DNA from 4 places in the Pseudorhodoplanes sp. genome. Region 4 is predicted to be linked to each of the others. Evidence: predicted binding sites of a transcription regulator. Region 4 holds the regulator's gene; each other region holds the start of a gene.
What was found. Region 4 encodes PhoB, which activates phosphate uptake and scavenging genes when phosphate is short. Its sites were predicted from a motif close to TGTCATNNANCTGTCAT; they were not measured.
Positions count from the first base shown of each region.

Region 1: the regulator PhoB is predicted to act here: its motif matches at 1,728-1,744, upstream of AC5I5I_RS10610 (DUF2794 domain-containing protein).
Region 2: the regulator PhoB is predicted to act here: its motif matches at 2,510-2,526, upstream of ppk2 (polyphosphate kinase 2).
Region 3: the regulator PhoB is predicted to act here: its motif matches at 2,713-2,729, upstream of phnD (phosphate/phosphite/phosphonate ABC transporter substrate-binding protein).

Region 1 covers NZ_JCABZI010000006.1:41,129-45,337, forward strand. Annotated here, with positions in the region: gene acnA (aconitate hydratase AcnA) at 1-433, shown strand, start outside; gene AC5I5I_RS10605 (DUF1223 domain-containing protein) at 627-1,373, shown strand; gene AC5I5I_RS10610 (DUF2794 domain-containing protein) at 1,763-2,134, shown strand; gene AC5I5I_RS10615 (GNAT family N-acetyltransferase) at 2,115-2,657, opposite strand; gene AC5I5I_RS10620 (Bax inhibitor-1/YccA family protein) at 2,759-3,529, opposite strand; gene AC5I5I_RS10625 (Bax inhibitor-1/YccA family protein) at 3,726-4,209, opposite strand, start outside.
Region 2 covers NZ_JCABZI010000001.1:637,196-641,404, reverse strand. Annotated here, with positions in the region: gene AC5I5I_RS03080 (PQQ-dependent sugar dehydrogenase) at 1-1,037, opposite strand, end outside; gene AC5I5I_RS03075 (GNAT family N-acetyltransferase) at 1,165-2,007, opposite strand; gene AC5I5I_RS03070 (hypothetical protein) at 2,098-2,388, shown strand; gene ppk2 (polyphosphate kinase 2) at 2,556-3,728, shown strand; gene AC5I5I_RS03060 (MarR family winged helix-turn-helix transcriptional regulator) at 3,763-4,209, opposite strand, start outside.
Region 3 covers NZ_JCABZI010000013.1:34,275-38,483, reverse strand. Annotated here, with positions in the region: gene phnE (phosphonate ABC transporter, permease protein PhnE) at 1-11, opposite strand, end outside; gene phnE (phosphonate ABC transporter, permease protein PhnE) at 11-826, opposite strand; gene phnC (phosphonate ABC transporter ATP-binding protein) at 833-1,645, opposite strand; gene phnD (phosphate/phosphite/phosphonate ABC transporter substrate-binding protein) at 1,655-2,614, opposite strand; gene phnD (phosphate/phosphite/phosphonate ABC transporter substrate-binding protein) at 2,794-3,756, opposite strand; gene AC5I5I_RS18490 (formimidoylglutamate deiminase) at 3,848-4,209, opposite strand, start outside.
Region 4 covers NZ_JCABZI010000013.1:200,767-204,975, forward strand. Annotated here, with positions in the region: gene pstB (phosphate ABC transporter ATP-binding protein PstB) at 1-419, shown strand, start outside; gene phoU (phosphate signaling complex protein PhoU) at 445-1,167, shown strand; gene phoB (phosphate regulon transcriptional regulator PhoB) at 1,182-1,898, shown strand; gene AC5I5I_RS19285 (GcrA family cell cycle regulator) at 1,959-2,462, opposite strand; gene AC5I5I_RS19290 (aspartate aminotransferase family protein) at 2,875-4,077, shown strand; gene argF (ornithine carbamoyltransferase) at 4,077-4,209, shown strand, end outside.

The DNA.
Region 1 (4,209 bases), on a different contig from region 4:
GCCGATCTACGACGCCGCCATGCGCTACAAGCAGGAGAAGGTCCCGCTCGTTGTCTTCGCCGGCAAGGAATATGGCACCGGTTCCTCGCGTGACTGGGCGGCGAAGGGCACCGTTCTGCTCGGCATCCGGGCGGTGATCACGCAGTCCTTCGAGCGCATCCATCGGTCCAATCTGGTTGGCATGGGCGTTCTCCCACTCGTGTTCGAAGAGGGGACGTCATGGCAGACGCTTGGACTGAAGGGCAGCGAGACCGTCACGATCCGCGGGCTTGAAGATTTGCGGCCGCGCCAGAAGGTGACCGCAGAAATTAAGATGGCTGACGGCAGTGTGAAAACCGTGCCGCTGATTTGCCGCATCGACACGCTGGACGAGCTCGAATACTTCAAAAACGGCGGCATTCTGCAATACGTGCTGCGGCAGCTCGCGGCCTGACGGGCAAGGTCCGGCGCCATCGGGCGCCGGACCGCTCTATTCACTGTTCCGGCAACGGAATTTCTCCTTAACGATGTCACTCCAAATTGAGTGGCGGATGGCGCCCCAGCCGGTTAAGTGGGCGCATCATCAAATTGCCAGTGCGGGGCACGTGCGGCCAAGAACAAGCCGGCCAAGAAACCAGAAAGTCAGCATGATCCAGCGCAATTCCCTTGCTGTCGTCGTTGCCGTTTGCGCGGCCTGGATGACCGGTACGCCGGTTGCCGCAGGTGACTCGAAGGTGGTGGTCGAGCTGTTTACGAGCCAGGGATGCTCCTCCTGCCCTGCCGCCGACAAGTTGCTCAGCGAGCTCTCCCAGGATCCGTCGATCCTGCCGATGAGTCTGTCCGTGGATTATTGGGACTATCTCGGCTGGAAGGACACGCTGGCGCTGCCGGGACACGTCAAGCGGCAACGCGGTTATGCGGGCGTACGCGGCGACCGTGCGATCTATACGCCGCAGGTCGTGATCAACGGCACCACGCATGTGCTTGGCAGCGACAAGGGTGCCATTGAGCGCGCCATCAAGCAGGCACGCACCAATGCACAGCGTCAGCAACTGCCGGTGAAGGCGACCGTTGCCGATGGCAAGCTTCAGGTATCGATCCCGGCGGCAAGTCAGCCGGGGCAGTCCGGCGAAGTCTGGTTATGTCCGCTGGCCAAGACAGTTGCCGTGCATATCGGGCGCGGTGAGAACCGCGGGCAGAGCGTGACCTATACCAATGTCGTGCGTGGCTGGATCAAGCTCGGCGACTGGAAGGGCGAAGAACTGGTCCTGTCCAAATCCGTGTCCGAGATCCTCGCGAAGGGGAAATTCGATGCGGTCGCGATCCTGGTGCAGGCCGGCAAGCCCGATGCGCCGGGTGGAGTCCACGGCGCGACCACGGCGTCTCTGCAATAACGATCTGTCAGCAGGCAGCGCGAAAAAAAGGCCGGCGCGAAGCCGGCCTTGAAGCGTTGGGGATTGAACCGTACGCGGTACTCAAAACGTACGCGATACAAACGACCCGATCCGTTGGAACCCCGGGGGGCTGGGGGGCTGAGGATCCGGAGCTCGTTCCGGATCGGGTCTTGAGTATCCAAGATCGCTATCCTTAGGGGCGGGCGCTGGACCGAATTTGGGCCTTATTGTGGTTCCCTGCACGAAGCCGTGACTGCGGCTTCTCAGCGCATCGATTGAAAGGCTTGCGCAAATTTATTCGCTGACACGCGCCGGCTTCCGGATGCGGGTCTTGCGGTCACGCGCGCCAGCGGCAATCATCATCCTGTCACAGAAGGAAGGAGGCGCCCATGAGTCTGACGGGCGATACCGAACCCAGCGCGCGATCGGGGGGCGTGCCCGGCGCGACGGCATCGGCTCCCGCAGAGGTCAGGTTCGACCGCCGCGAACTCGACCGGATCCTGCAGGTGTACGGGCGCATGGTCGCGGACGGTGAGTGGCGCGATTACGCCATCGATTTCATGAAGGACCGCGCGGTGTTCTCGGTGTTCCGGCGCTCGTCCGAAGTTCCGATCTATCGTATCGAGAAAAACCCGAAGCTGTCGCGCCGGCAGGGCGCTTTCAGCGTGATCTCGGCCACCGGGCTGATCATGCGGCGCGGGCACGAACTCGACCGCGTCCTGCGGGTGTTCGACAAGAAGCTCAGTCTGGTTGCGGGGTGACGGGAGGCGTGCTGGCACCGTCTCCCAGCGCGCGCTGCATTAGAACCGAGTCCAGCCAGCGACCGTGCTTGAAGCCGATATCGGTGAAGGTGCCGACGGCTGTGAAGCCGAGAGAACGGTGCAACGCGATAGAGGCGGTTTGCGCCGAATCGCCGATCACCGCGATCATCTGACGAAAACCCCGCGCCTCGGCCCGGGTCAGCAGCTCGGTCAGCAGCATGCGGCCGATCCCCTTCCGCTGAGCATCCTGATGGATATAGACGCTGTCCTCGACTGTGTAGCGATAGGCGATCCGCGTCCGGTAGGGTCCGGCATAGGCATAGCCGGCGATCCGGCCGGCAATGTCGGCGACGACATACGGAAAGCCGCCGTTTTCCAGCGTCCTGCGGCGATGGTCCATCTCGGACTCGCTTGGCGGCTCGGTCTCGAATGACGCGGTGCCGTGCGTGACGGCATGCGCATAGATCGCGGTGATGCCCTGGATATCGTCCGGTTGAACCGGCCGGATTGTGATCGGCGACATGGTTGCGGCGGAGGTCGAACCGGGTTCAGGTCAGCATAGCAAAAACGAAAACGCCCCGGCAGGAGCCGGGGCGTTTTGCGTTTCGGTTTGTGCTGTCCGCCTTAGCGGCGGCCACCGAACAGGCGCAACAGCATCAGGAACAGGTTGATGAAGTCCAGATAGAGCGACAGCGCGCCCATCACGGCCTTGCGGCCGGCCGATTGCGCGTCGTCGGAGGCTGAGTACATCTCCTTGATCTTCTGGGTGTCCCAGGCGGTCAGCCCGGCGAACACCAGCACGCCGACGATCGAGATGATGAACGACATCGCGTCCGACTTCAGCCAGATATTCACCAGCGAGGCGATGATCACCCCGAACAAGCCCATGATCAGGAACGAGCCGATCGGCGAGAGGTCGCGCTTGGTCGTGTAGCCATACAGGCTGAGCGCACCGAATGCCGCCGCCGAGATGAAGAACACGTTGGCGATCGAGTTCGCGGTGTAGACGATGAAGATCGTCGCCAGCGACACGCCGAGGATGCCGGCATAGACATAGAACAGCAGCGCCGCGGTGCCGGCGGACAGCCGCTGGATCCCGAAGCTCAGCACCAGCACCATCGCGAGCGGCGCCAGCATCAGCACCCACATGAACGGGCCGCCGAACAGGAACTGACCGAGCGGGGTGAGCCCGCTGATCTTTCCGCCAACGACGGAGATGGAATTGCCGCCGACCATCTGGAAGGTGAGGTACGCCACGACACCGGTCAGTGCGACTGCCGAGGCCATGTAGTTGTAGACGCGGATCATGTGCGCGCGCAGGCCGGCATCATAGGCGACCGTGCGGTCCGCATAGCCACCGCGGGTGGCGGCGGCATTCCGATCGAAATCGGACATGGGAAAACCCTTTCAAAAGCCCGGATACCGCCGGGCCGGCAGGCCACCCGGCGGGCGGCCACACTCGCCGCGAACATAAGGAACCTTGGCCCCGGTTTCCAGCGGCGCTTGGCCTTTGCAACGAAAAAGGGCCCGGAATCGTCCGGGCCCCTTAACTCTTTGTAACGTGGTATCGGTCGGCGCAGCCGACGGGCCGCTATTCCTCGCGCTGTCCGAGCAGTTGCAGCAGCAGCGTGAAGAGATTGATGAAGTTGAGGTACAGCGACAGCGCGCCCATGATGGCCGACCGCTCCCGTGCCTCGCCTTCCATCTGCCCGTAGACATACTCGTTCTTCAGGCGCTGGGTGTCGTAGGCGGTGAGGCCTGCGAACACCAGGACGCCGACGACCGAAATCACGAACTGCAGCATGCCGTTCGGCCAGATCAGGTTCACCAGCGAGGCAAGGATCACGCCGATCAGGCCCATGAACAGGAACGAGCCCCAGCCGGAAATATCCCGCTGCGTGGTGTAGCCCCACAGGCTGAGTGCGCCGAAGGTCGCCGCGGTGATGAAGAACACCCGGGTGATCGAGGTCTGCGTATAGACCATGAAGATCGAGCCGAGCGAGATGCCCATCAGCGCCGCGAACACCCAGAACAGCATCTGCGCCGTGGCCGGACGCATCCGCTCCATGCCGAAG
Region 2 (4,209 bases), on a different contig from region 4:
TACCAAGCCAGTCCGATCGCCGATGTATGCCCGCCCAGCGCGTAGTCCGGCGTGATCGATTGCGCGACCAGATCCGGGCGCTGCGGCTGCACACGCTCGTCGACGATTTTGCCCCAATAGCTGTAGGGCCAGCCATAGAAGCCACCGTCCTGCACCGATGTCAGATAATCCGGCGGCACGTCGTCGCCGATTTCGTCGCGCTCGTTGACTGACGTCCACAGCGCGCCGGTTTCGGGTTCGATCGCCATGCCGTTGGCATTGCGCAGGCCGGACGCGAAGATGCGATGCTTGCCGGATGCGAGATCGAGCTCCCAGATGGTCGCGCGGGCCTGTTCGATCTCCATGCCCTTCTCACCGATATTGCTGCCCGAGCCGACGGTGATGAAAAGCTTCGTATTGTCGGCGGACGGCATGATGTTGCGGGTCCAGTGATGACCCACCGGGATATCGACGAGCTTGGTGCCTTCCGCCGTGATCGACGTCTCGCCCTCCTTGTAGGGGTAGCGCACCACGCTGTCGGTATTGGCGACGTAGAACTGGTCGCCGATCAGCGCCATCCCGAACGGCTGACGCAAACCTTCCAGAAATACATGGCGCTCGTCGGCAACGCCGTCGCCGTTGGTGTCGCGCAGCAGCGAAATGCGATTGGCGTTTTCGACGATCGAACCGGCGCGCCGCATCACCCAGTTCTGAACCAGCGCTCGCGGACTCCATGACGGCGACGGCAGGCTGGCGGCTTCGGCCACCAACACGTCGCCGTTCGGAAGCACGTAGATCCAGCGCGGATGTTTGAGATCGCGGGCAAACGCCTTCACCGACAGTCCGGCGGCGGCCTTCGGCATCGCGCCGTTTGGCCACGGTTCCGCCCGCGCCCAGTTGATTGTGGGAATAAGGCCTTCGTTCGGCTCGGGCAGTTTCGGTTCCTGTCCGGTGGACTGAGCGGGAATCTCGCCTTGCGCCGACGCGACGGCCGGCCACAGCACCCCGGTGGCTGCGATGGACAGGGTGGCAAACAATACGACGCTGGCATTGATCATAGACTGTCTCCGTCGTCAGGACGGCCTCTGCCTGCCCCAACGGGAGCCAACGATGCTGTTCCTTGCAGGGTTCCGCGCGAATTCGGACCGCATCCGAGGCCGAACGCCGCATGGCGCGGCTGCGGCGCTAGCCCAGCTCGAATGTAGTGACCCCGAACACGCGTTCGAGCCGTGGTATCGAGACCGGAGCGGTATACATGCGCGCGGTTTCGAAGACCGGGGCGAGACCCAGTTCCTTTGCCAATGCGGTCGCGTCCGCATTGACGGCCGGTACATCAAGAAACACTTCGCCGCCGCCGATGGCGTCGAGCAGTGCGGCGAGTACGGCTTCCGCCGCGTTGCGGTCGACCGCGACCAGCGGCCCGATCTTGTGGCCGGACCGGCAGGGGCGGATCACGCCCCAGGCCGTCAATTCCCCATCGCGCAGCAAGGCGCGTCCGGTATGTCCTGGCGCACCGACCCAGCGGCGCAAAAACGCGGAGCGCGGGGCAGGGAAAACCATCGCGTCGCTCGCCTCGATCTGCCCCAATGGCACCGTGGTCAGATCAACGACATCGCCGCGCGGTGCTTGCGGCTTGGCAACAATGCCGCCGTAGCGGACATTGGCATAGGCGTGGACGAAGCCGGATCGCTCGTAGTTGCGCTGCTGCGCGACCACGCCATCAAGTCCGATGATGCGCGCGCCGGCATGGGCGATCGCCGCGTTCCAGATTTGCAGCCCGAAGCCGCGGCCACGTAAATCCGGTCGCACGATGTAGAAGCCGAGAAAGGAAAAGTGCGCGTCGTAATTCACGCAGGAAATGGTTGCTGCCGGTGCGCCGTCGATCTCGCCGATCAGAAATCCGTCCGGATCCACGGCAGCGAAGCACGCGGCATCGTTCAGGCCGGGATTCCAGCCCTCGGTGGCGGCCCAGCCGATCGCGATCGATATCTCGTCGGGCCGCATTGGCCGGATGTGCAGGGTGCTCATGCGGGGCCTGTCGCTGGTTTGCTGCTCGCAGAGACCTTATCAAGGATGCGTTTGTGGGGTATTGCACGCATCGCGTGAAGATGGCGCGCCATGAGCGCTCGGATCGCCGACTTTCGTGTGGAAGACTGCCAGGCGTTCGCGCTGGGCGGTTGTGTCCCGTCCGGCGATGGGATCATGTTCCTCGCATCGGCGGCGGCCGCCGCTTCCTCCCAAGGGAAGTCCTGCGCGAGACCGCCAACGTCTCTGCTTGCTGAACCTCCCCGTACGTTGTTTTTGAAAATGAAGTATCGAAGCGTCGATCACGGGCCCGGAATCTCCCTGGCCGCCGTTGCCATCATTATCGTCATCTCGGCGGTCGCGTTGAAGTATCTCGGCAGCTAGTTGACCGACAGAGCTGCCTTGGTTCGGCGATGCAAGGCGGCATTGCCGGGAGCACGTCTCCATCCCGTCCGATCCGTACCGCGGTTTGATTTGGGTCAACCGTTCGGCTCCCGGGCGCAATATGAAGCTTTTGTGACGGATCGTGTGTCGCAACGGCGGAGTCTGCAATGGCGGAATCGATCGGGGTTCGAACGCCGGTGTCGCGTGGCCGCGGAAACGGCAAAGCCAAGCGGAATGCGCGCCGCGTCAGTGAGGGTGACACAGTCGCCACGCTCAATCCAGCCAACATCAAGAACGAGATTGTCACCCGCAAGGTCGTGAGACAGCGGATTGTTCAGGCCGCGACACTCAAGGAGTTGCTGGAGCAGCACGCCAGGACCGCACCGCCATCCGGCCTGATCGCACAATTGCGCACCCTGATGGATGGCGCGTCGCCCGACGAGCGCCGTGCGTTGCGCAAGCTGCTGACCGGTGCGGCCGAAGCCGGCGGCACCGACAGGCTAGATCCCGACACCGAGTTGTCTGCCGGCTGGCGCAGCGGCGCCTATCCGTACAAAAACCTGATGTCGCGGAAGTCGTACGAACGCCAGAAATACGATCTTCAGGTCGAGCTTCTGAAGCTGCAGGCTTGGGTGAAGGCGACCGGAGCGCGCATCGTCATTCTGTTCGAGGGACGCGATGCGGCCGGCAAGGGCGGCGCGATCAAGCGGTTCATGGAGCATCTCAATCCACGCGGTGCGCGCGTCGTGGCTCTGGAAAAACCGAGCGAGACCGAGCGAGGGCAATGGTTCTTCCAGCGCTATGTGCAGCACTTGCCGACGCGCGGCGAAATCGTGCTATTCGATCGCTCCTGGTACAACCGCGCCGGTGTGGAGCGCGTCATGGGCTTCTGCACGCCCGCGGAATATGACGAGTTTCTGAGGCAGACGCCGGAATTCGAGCGGCAGCTCGTGCGCAGCGGCGTGCATCTTTTCAAGATGTGGTTTTCGGTCGGGCGCGCCGAGCAGCGTCGTCGGTTCAAGGAGCGCAATCTGCATCCGCTCAAGCAGTGGAAGCTCAGCCCGATCGATCTGGAATCGCTCGATCGCTGGGACGATTATACGCGCGCGAAGGAAGCCATGTTCCTGCATACCGACACGTCGGACGCGCCATGGACCGTCATCAAGAGCGATTGCAAGAAGCGCGCGCGCCTGAACGCGATGCGCTTCGTTCTGGGCCGCATTCCTTATGACAATCGCGATCTGACACGGATCGGGACCGCGGATCCGCTGATTGTGGGTCGGCCCGCGCTGGTGTCGAGTGTCGGCGAAGATTTGCTGGCCGGCGTGACTCAGGGCTGACCGCGGTTCGCCACGCAAAGGCTGCGGCCGGCCGCTAAGTCTTCGACCATGCCAGCAGATTGTCGCGCAGCTTGATCAGATCGCGCTGCAGGCGCGCGAACGATTCCGGATCGAGCCCGGTCGCGTCGATCACGGTTTCGCGGCCACAGAATGCCTTCTCGAAAATCGTCTTGCCCTTGGACGTGAGGCTGACGCGAACCTGGCGCTCGTCCTCGCTATCGCGTTTGCGCGTGACATAGCCCATCGCCTCAAGCCGCTTCAGCAATGGCGTCAGCGTGCTCGATTCAAGGAACAGCTTTTCGCCGAGCTGACCGACGGTCTGATCGGCTTCGTCGTTCAGCGCAACAAGCGTCACATATTGCGGGTAGGTGAGCCCCAGTTCGTCGAACAGCGGCTTGTAGACCTTATGAAAGGCCAGATTGGTCGAATAGACCGCGAAGCACAGGAAATCTGGCAGCGACGCGGCCAGCTCGAGTTCGGA
Region 3 (4,209 bases), 170 kb from region 4:
GTGACCGGCATTACTGGATCGCCTTGCGAATGAGGCCGGAAGAATACTCGCAGGCCATCACGATCGCGATGATGATGATCAGGATGGCGGCCGCGGTGTCGTATTCGTAACGGCTGAGCGAGGTGTTGAGCGTGGCGCCGATGCCGCCTGCACCGACGATGCCGACCACCGCGGATTCGCGGAAGTTGATGTCGATGCGATAGAGCGACAGTCCGATCAGCCGCGGCATGACCTGCGGCTGCACCGCATAATTGACGACTTGCGCCCAGGACGCGCCCGTGGCGCGAATCGCTTCGGCCTGCGATGGGTCAATGTCCTCGATATCCTCCGCCAGGAGCTTGGCCAGAAAACCGATGGTCGCGAATGAGAGCGTCAGAAATCCGGCGAATGGCCCGAATCCCACCATCGCAACGAACAGGATCGCGATGATGACTTCCTGGAAGCTGCGCGAGACCGCGATGATTGCGCGGCATGCGAGATAGACCGGCATAGGCGACAGGTTGCGCGCCGCCCCGATTCCGATCGGGATCGAGATCAGGATGCCGGCCACCGTGGACGTCACGGTCATGGTCAGGCTTTCCTGCATCCCTTGGGCAATGTCGCTCCAACGGCTGGTGAAATTCGGCTGGAGGAAACCTGACAGAAGACGCGCCCCGCGCACCGCGCCTTCCGACAGCCGCGCCCAGTTCACATCGATCGCGCCAATCGAGATAACGACATACAGCAATGCACCGCCATAGATCGCCCAGCGCAACACGCCATTGGCGATGAATGGCGGCTTCCGCCAGACCGACGGATAACGCGCCGCATTTGTGAGATCGGTCATCGCCACTCAGACCGCGACGGGCAGCTTGACGGACACGGGACCGACGTCGTCATCCTCATCCTGCGCCGCGGTCGCGGTCCAGTCCTCCTCGCCGTAGATCGTGGTGAGAACGTCCGGCGTCAGTCCATCCGCCGGACCGTCATAGACGATGGAGCCTGAGCGGAGGCCGACGATGCGCGGCAGGAACATCTGCGCCAGCGCCACGTCGTGAATGTTGACCACCGCGGCGAGATTGCGTTCGGCGCAAATTTCGCCGATCAGCCGCATGATCTGGCGCGAGGTTTTGGGATCGAGGCTCGCGGTCGGCTCGTCGATCAGCAGCAGTTCGGGATCCTGCTGCAGCGCGCGCGCAATCCCGACGCGCTGGCGCTGGCCGCCGGACAGAGCATCCGCACGTTTGTCGACATGGTCAAGCAGACCAACGCGATCCAGCGTCGCGAACGCGTTGCGCACATCCTGCGGCGGATAGCGGCGCAGGAAACTCCGCCAGAACGGCACGTATCCGAGCCGCCCCGAGAGCACGTTTTCCATAACCGTGAGGCGTTCGACCAGCGCGAATTCCTGGAAGATCATGCCCATGCGGCGGCGCATTCTGCGAAGTTCTGCCCGACCGAGGCCAGTGATCTGCCGTTCGCCGAGAAAGATCTGGCCGTTCGTCGGTTCGACCAGCCGGTTGATGCAGCGGATGAGCGTCGACTTGCCCGCACCGGAGGGGCCAATCAGACCGATCACCTGACCGGCCGGAACCACCAGATCGACGCCCTTCAGCGCCATGTCACCGGTCTTGTAGCGTTTGACCAGCCCCTCGATGCGCAGCATGAGCTTCAACTAGCCCTTGCAGTCGTATTTCACGCCGACCGCCTCGTCGCTCTCGCGGATCGGCAGCCAATGCTCCTTGTAGGTGATCGGGAGGAATTTCTGCATCGGCGGCGTCGTGGACGCGAATTCCTTGGCAAGCTCGGAGCCCTCCCACGGGTAGGTAAAGAAGGCTTCCTTCACCTTGGCCGCAAGCTCGGGCTTGAGGTTATAGGCCATGCCGTAACCGGTGGTGGGATAGGTCTTCGACTTGTAAATGGTGACGATCTGATCCTTCTTCACCACGCCGCGATCGATGATGCGGTGCATGACCTCGTTCGCCACAGCCGCAGCGGGATAGTCCTTGTTCGCTACGCCAATTACAGAATTGTCGTGCTTGCCGGAAAACACCGGCTCATAGTCCTTGCCGGCTTCCAGGCCATAGGTGTTCTTCAGCAAGGCCGACGGCACGCGGAACCCGGAATTCGACGTCTGCGCCGTGAAGGCCATCTTCTTGCCCTTGATGTCTTCCATCTTGGTCACACCGCTGCCGGGAAAGGTGATGACCTCCATCTCGTACCCGTATTGGCCGTCTTTCGACGCCATCAGCGTGAACGGCACGAAACCCGCGCAATTGACCGCAAGCGGAACCGCACCGCTGTTGAATCCCGCAACATGCAGACGGCCGGCGCGCATGGCCTCGAGTTGCGCAGCATTGGACTGGACCGGAAAAAACTGAACGCGCTTGCCGGTGGTCTTCTCGAGATGCTTGATGAAGCCGTCCCAGACCTTGGCATACATCGCCGGATCCTCGACCGGCGTGTAGGAGAATACCAGCACCGACGGATCGACCCATTGTTTCGGGTCTTTCGGCGCGTCGGCAACCATGTCGCCGTCGGCATCGGTAAAGCGCTGATCCATGGCAGAGACGGATGCCGGCATGGCCGCCAGCATCAATGCGGCGACGATGCCGCCGAGAATACGGAAACGCATGGTTTGACCTCCCATCGCTGAGCCGCTCGGCGGAACCGAGGTTACGCCCGAAGCGGTCCCCGCCAGCCTGAATGAACGTGCTCAGCTAGGTACCGATCATTACAGATTTGTGACACGCCGCAAGAGCCCGATTCCATCTTGAAACCGCGATTGCGTCGTGCCAGCCCGGCCCCTTGCCGTCAGCCTTTGCAATCGTATTTGACGCCCATCGCACCATCGATGTCGCGCACCACCTGCCAGTGGTCCTTGTAGGTAATCGGCATGAATTTCTGCTGCGGCGGCTCGGAACTCTCGAACTCCTTCAGCAAGTCGGATCCGTCCCATTTGAAGCTGAAGAAGGCCTCCTTCACCTTGGCGGCCAGTTCCGGCTTCAGGTTGTAGACATAGCCGTAGCCCGTGGTCGGAAAAGTCTGCGACTTGTAGATGGTGACGATCTGATCCTTATTGACCACGCCCCGCGCCATCATGCGATTCATGACGGAGTTGGCGACGGCCGCGGCCGGATAATCCCTGTTCGCGACACCGACGATCGAATTGTCGTGCTTGCCGGAAAACACCGGCTCGTAGTCCTTGCCGGCCTCGAGCCCGAATTTTTCCTTCAGCAACGCCGACGGCGCCTTGAAGCCGGAATTCGAGGTCTGTGAAGTGAAGGCCATCTTCTTGCCCTTGATGTCCTCGACCTTGCGCACGCCGCTGCCGGCAAAGGTGATGATCTCCATCTCATAGCCATAGGCGTTGTCGCGCGACGCCATCATCGCGAACGGCACGAAGCCCGCGCAATTCACCGCCAGCGGATTCGACCCGGTATTGAACCCGGAAACATGCAGGCGACCGGCGCGCATCGCCTCGAGTTGCGCGGCGTTGGACTGAACCGGGAAGAACTGCACCTTCTTGCCGGTCACGGTCTCGAGATGCTTGACGAAGCCGTCCCAGACCTTGGCGTAGACCGCGGGGTCTTCGACCGGCGTGTAGGAGAACACCAGAACCGGCGGATCGACGAAGTGTTTCGGGTCCTTCGGTGCGTCGGCGACAAGATCGCCATCGGCATCGGTAAAGCGCTTGTCGAGCGCGTGAGCAGGAGCCGCAGCGGCGGCAGCAAGACTTGTGACGATTGCAACCGTGGCAAGGATTATGGAGCGCATGGATCACGACCCTCCAAGGAGCGAGGACGAGGCTAGCACTCAGCTAGGGTTGCGCAATGACAGCCATGTGACGGGGTTCACCGAACCGGCATCAGCCTTTCGCCAGACGTGACACCGTGCTGCGGTATTTTTGTGCAATCGCATCCCGTGCGTGATGGCGCCCTTCGCGAACCACGACTTTGCCGCCCGCGAGCACGGTTTGGATCAGATCGCGGCCTGCAGAAAAGATCAGGATGTCGATAACCATGTCGTCGCTCGACGCACCCGCGAGATCGGGGTGATCCGCATCCAGCACCACGATGTCCGCGCGATGTCCCGCCGCCAGCGCGCCGATCGGCTGCGCCAGCGCCTGTGCACCGCCCGTCAACGCCCGCGTGTATAGCGAGCGGCCGGTCGAATCCCCCTCCTTGGCGGTCATCACATTGCGGGCGCGCGCCTTCAGACGCTGCGAAT
Region 4 (4,209 bases):
TCGCTCGTTCGAAATCCGAACTCGACGAGATCGTGACATCCAGCCTGAAGCGCGCCGGGCTATGGGAAGAGGTCAAGGATCGTCTGGACGATTCCGGTACCAGCCTGTCAGGCGGCCAGCAGCAGCGGCTGTGCATCGCGCGGGCGATTGCGGTCGGTCCTGAAGTGATTCTGATGGACGAACCATGCTCCGCGCTCGATCCGATCGCGACCGCTCGCATCGAGGAACTGATCGATGAGTTGCGGCGGAATTTCACCATCATCATCGTGACGCACTCGATGCAGCAGGCAGCCCGCGTGTCGCAGCGGACCGCGTTTTTCCATCTCGGCATTCTTGTCGAGGAGGGCCCGACCGAGACCGTCTTCACGACGCCGGGCGATCGCCGCACCCAGGATTACATCACCGGCCGCTTCGGCTGACCGGCTGCAGACAAGGACCAAGACAATGGCTGACCACATCGCCAAGGCGTTCGACGTCGATCTGCAGGAGCTCAACCGCATGGTTGCGGAAATGGGCGGCCTTGCCGAGAAGGAGATCGCGGACGCAGTGCAGGCGCTGACCCGCCGCGACATCGATCTCGCAAACAAGCTGATCGCAGCCGATGCCCAGATCGACGCGCTGCAGCGGGAGATCGAGGAGCGCGCGATCCTGACGATTGCGCGCCGCCAGCCGATGGCCATCGACCTTCGTGAAGTGGTGAGCGCCTTGCGGGTCGCCAACGAAATCGAACGCATCGGCGATCTCGCCAAGAATATCGGCAAGCGCGCACTCGACCTCGAGGGTGAATATCCGTCGCTGAAGCTCATCCGCGGCGTCGACCATATGGGGTCTCTGGTGTTGACCCAGCTCAAACGCGTGCTGGACGCCTATGCCGCCCGCGACGTCGACGAGGCCATGGATGTGTGGAAGCGTGACGAGGAAATCGACGCCATGTGCGTCTCGCTGTTCCGCGAATTGCTCACCTACATGATGGAAGACCCGCGCAACATCACGTTCTGTATCCATCTCCTGTTCTCGGCAAAAAATATCGAGCGGATGGGCGACCATGCCACCAACATCGCCGAGACCGTCTATTACATGATCAAGGGCGAGCCGATCACTTCCGAACGCCCGAAGGCCGATACCACCAGCTTTGCGCCATTGGCGGCGCAGGCGGCGCAGGGATGAACGGAAGCAGCGACATGAACGCTCAGACCGCGCGCATCCTGATCGTTGAGGACGAGGAGCCGTTGTCGCTGCTGCTGCGATACAACCTCGAGACCGAAGGATACGACGTCGAGACCGTCGCGCGCGGTGACGATGCCGATACCAGGCTGCGCGAGAGCACGCCCGATCTCGTCGTGCTCGACTGGATGTTGCCCGGACTGTCCGGCATCGAACTCTGCCGGCGGCTGCGGGCGCGGCCCGAGACCAAGTCGCTGCCGATCATCATGCTGACCGCGCGCGGCGAGGAGAGCGAGCGCGTGCGCGGGCTTTCGACCGGCGCCGACGATTATATCGTCAAGCCGTTCTCGGTCCCGGAACTGGTGGCACGGATCCGGGCGCTGCTGCGGCGATCCCGGCCGGAGCGGCTGGCCGACGTGTTGACGCTGGGCGAAATCGAACTCGATCGCGTCAAGAAGCGGGTCTCCCGCGCCGGCCGCGACGTAGAGCTCGGGCCGACCGAGTTCCGGCTTCTGGAATTTCTGATGGAGCGCCCCGGCCGCGTGTTTACCCGGGAACAATTGCTCGATGGCGTGTGGGGCAGTGAGGTCTATATCGACGAGCGTACCGTCGATGTGCATGTCGGGCGGCTGCGCAAGGCTCTCAACCGTGGCCGCGACGGGGATCCGATCCGCACCGTGCGCGGCTCCGGTTATGCGATCGACGATCGCTTCGGGCGCGCGGACCTCACCTGATCTGACCTTGTCCGACTTGGTCTGGTCGATCCGGTCGCCGCGGCGCCCTGCGCGAGCGCGTCAGCGCCCGCCTGCCGAGCGCTTGTCCCGCCGCGCCGCCGGCGGCTGATAAGCGATACGCGAGTGGTAGGCGCAATAGGGCAGACCATTAACGGACGGACCGCCGCAGAAATAGAATTCCGACGTCGCCGGGTCGCCGATCGGCCATTTGCAGGTCTGCTCGTTCAGTTCCAGAAGCGTGCGGCGCTGTCCGATCGGCACGACATTCTCGACCTGGGCCGGTTCGACGTCCATCTCGTAGTCATAGGCGAAGGCCTGGGCCAGCGCGGTATTGCCGCGAACGGCGGGACGAGACACCCGTAACATATGGGTCGCCCTCGGCTTTCGCTGCCGCGGCGCGCTGGACGACGGCGCCTTGGTGCGGCCGGAGAGCCCCAGACGATGCACCTTGCCGATGACCGCGTTGCGGGTGATCCCGCCCAGTTCGGCCGCGATCTGGGAGGCCGAGAGGCCGTCGGACCAGAGCTTCTTGAGCTGCTCGACCCGTTCGTCGGTCCACGTCATGGGTTTCTCCTTGTTGCCCCGCGGAGGGGAATACCGTCCGCAGAATCCTTTCCCGTCGCCGGACAGCCTGAGGCTGCCAGCGGGACGCCACACACGCAGATGTACTTACTTGCCTGTCCGCCGCACGAGATGTCGTATCTGACAGGGGCGACACTACACAATCGCTGGACTCGCCCGCAAGAGTCCGCCCCCCCTGCGCACCCATCGTCGCTGTGGAGAGCGCAAGGTTTTCCCCGCCTTATTCGAAGCGCTGCGGCATCGCGTGGCCGGGCGGTTCGGTTGACAGCCTACGGCCCGCCCCTAGAATGCCGGTTGCAGTGCCGCCCGCGGGGGCGGCACATTTCGTTTAGGCTCCGGCATTGTCTGCTGATGCTCTGACATTGCCGGTCCAGTTTCTGCCGGATGTTCTGCCGTGGTCTCCAATCTTCTGCCGACTTATAACCGCGCCGACCTTGCCTTCGAGCGGGGCGAGGGCGCCTGGCTGACCGCGACCAATGGCGAGCGCTATCTCGACTTCGGATCGGGCGTTGCGGTCAACGTGCTGGGTCACGCGCATCCGGTGCTGGTCGAGGCGCTGACCGACCAGGCGCAGAAAGTCTGGCACGTCTCCAACCTGTTCCGGATTCCGGAAGCGGAGCGCCTGGCACAGCGGCTGTGCGCCGCAAGCTTCGCGGACCTCGTCTTCTTCTGCAATTCCGGCGCCGAGGCGATGGAATGTGCGATCAAGACCGCGCGCAAATATCACGCCGTCTCCGGTCATCCCGAGCGCGTCGACATCATTACCTATGAAGGCGCCTTCCACGGCCGCACGCTGGCGACGCTCGCTGCCGGCGGGCAGCCGAAATATCTCGAAGGCTTCGGCCCTGTGGCCGGCGGCTTCATCCAGGTGCCGTTCGCCGATCTCGAAGCGACGAAGAAGGCGATCTCCGACACCACCGCCGCGATCCTGATCGAGCCGATCCAGGGCGAGGGCGGTGTGCGCGTGGTGCCGCCGGAATTCCTGCGCCAACTGCGCAAGCTGTGTGACGAGCACGGCCTGATGCTGGTGTTCGACGAGGTGCAAACCGGCATCGGCCGCACCGGCGAATTGTTCGGATACATGCACGCGGGGATCGCGCCCGACATCATGGCGCTGGCCAAGGCGCTCGGCGGCGGCTTTCCGATCGGCGCCTGCCTTGCGACTGCGGAAGCCGGCCAGGGCATGACCGCCGGCACCCATGGCTCGACCTTCGGCGGCAATCCGCTGGCGACGCGCGTCGGCAATGCGGTGCTGGACGTGGTGCTGGCGCCCGGCTTCCTCGAGAATACCCGCAAGATGTCGCTTCTCTTGAAGCAGCGGCTTGCCGAGTTGAAGGATCGCTTTCCGTCGGTGATTGCCGATGTGCGCGGCGAGGGGCTGCTGCTTGGTCTGGTCTGCGTCGTGCCGAATGGCGACATGGTCACGGCGCTCCGCAACGAAAAGATGCTGGCGATCGCGGCCGGCGACAACGTCGTGCGGTTGTTGCCGCCACTGATCCTTGACGAGGCCGGCGTCGCCGACGGCATCGCGATGATCGAACGCGCCTGCGAAAAGCTTGCGCATGCGGCCAAGCCCGTCAGCCCGGCTCCAGTCTGATGGCAAAGAGCAACGCCCGGCGCAGCGTCCGCCATTTCATCGACCTGATCGACATCCGGCCCGCCGACCTGCGCGCAATCATCGCGGACGCACGCGCGATGAAGAAGGCGCGCGGCCGGCGCAAGCGTCCGC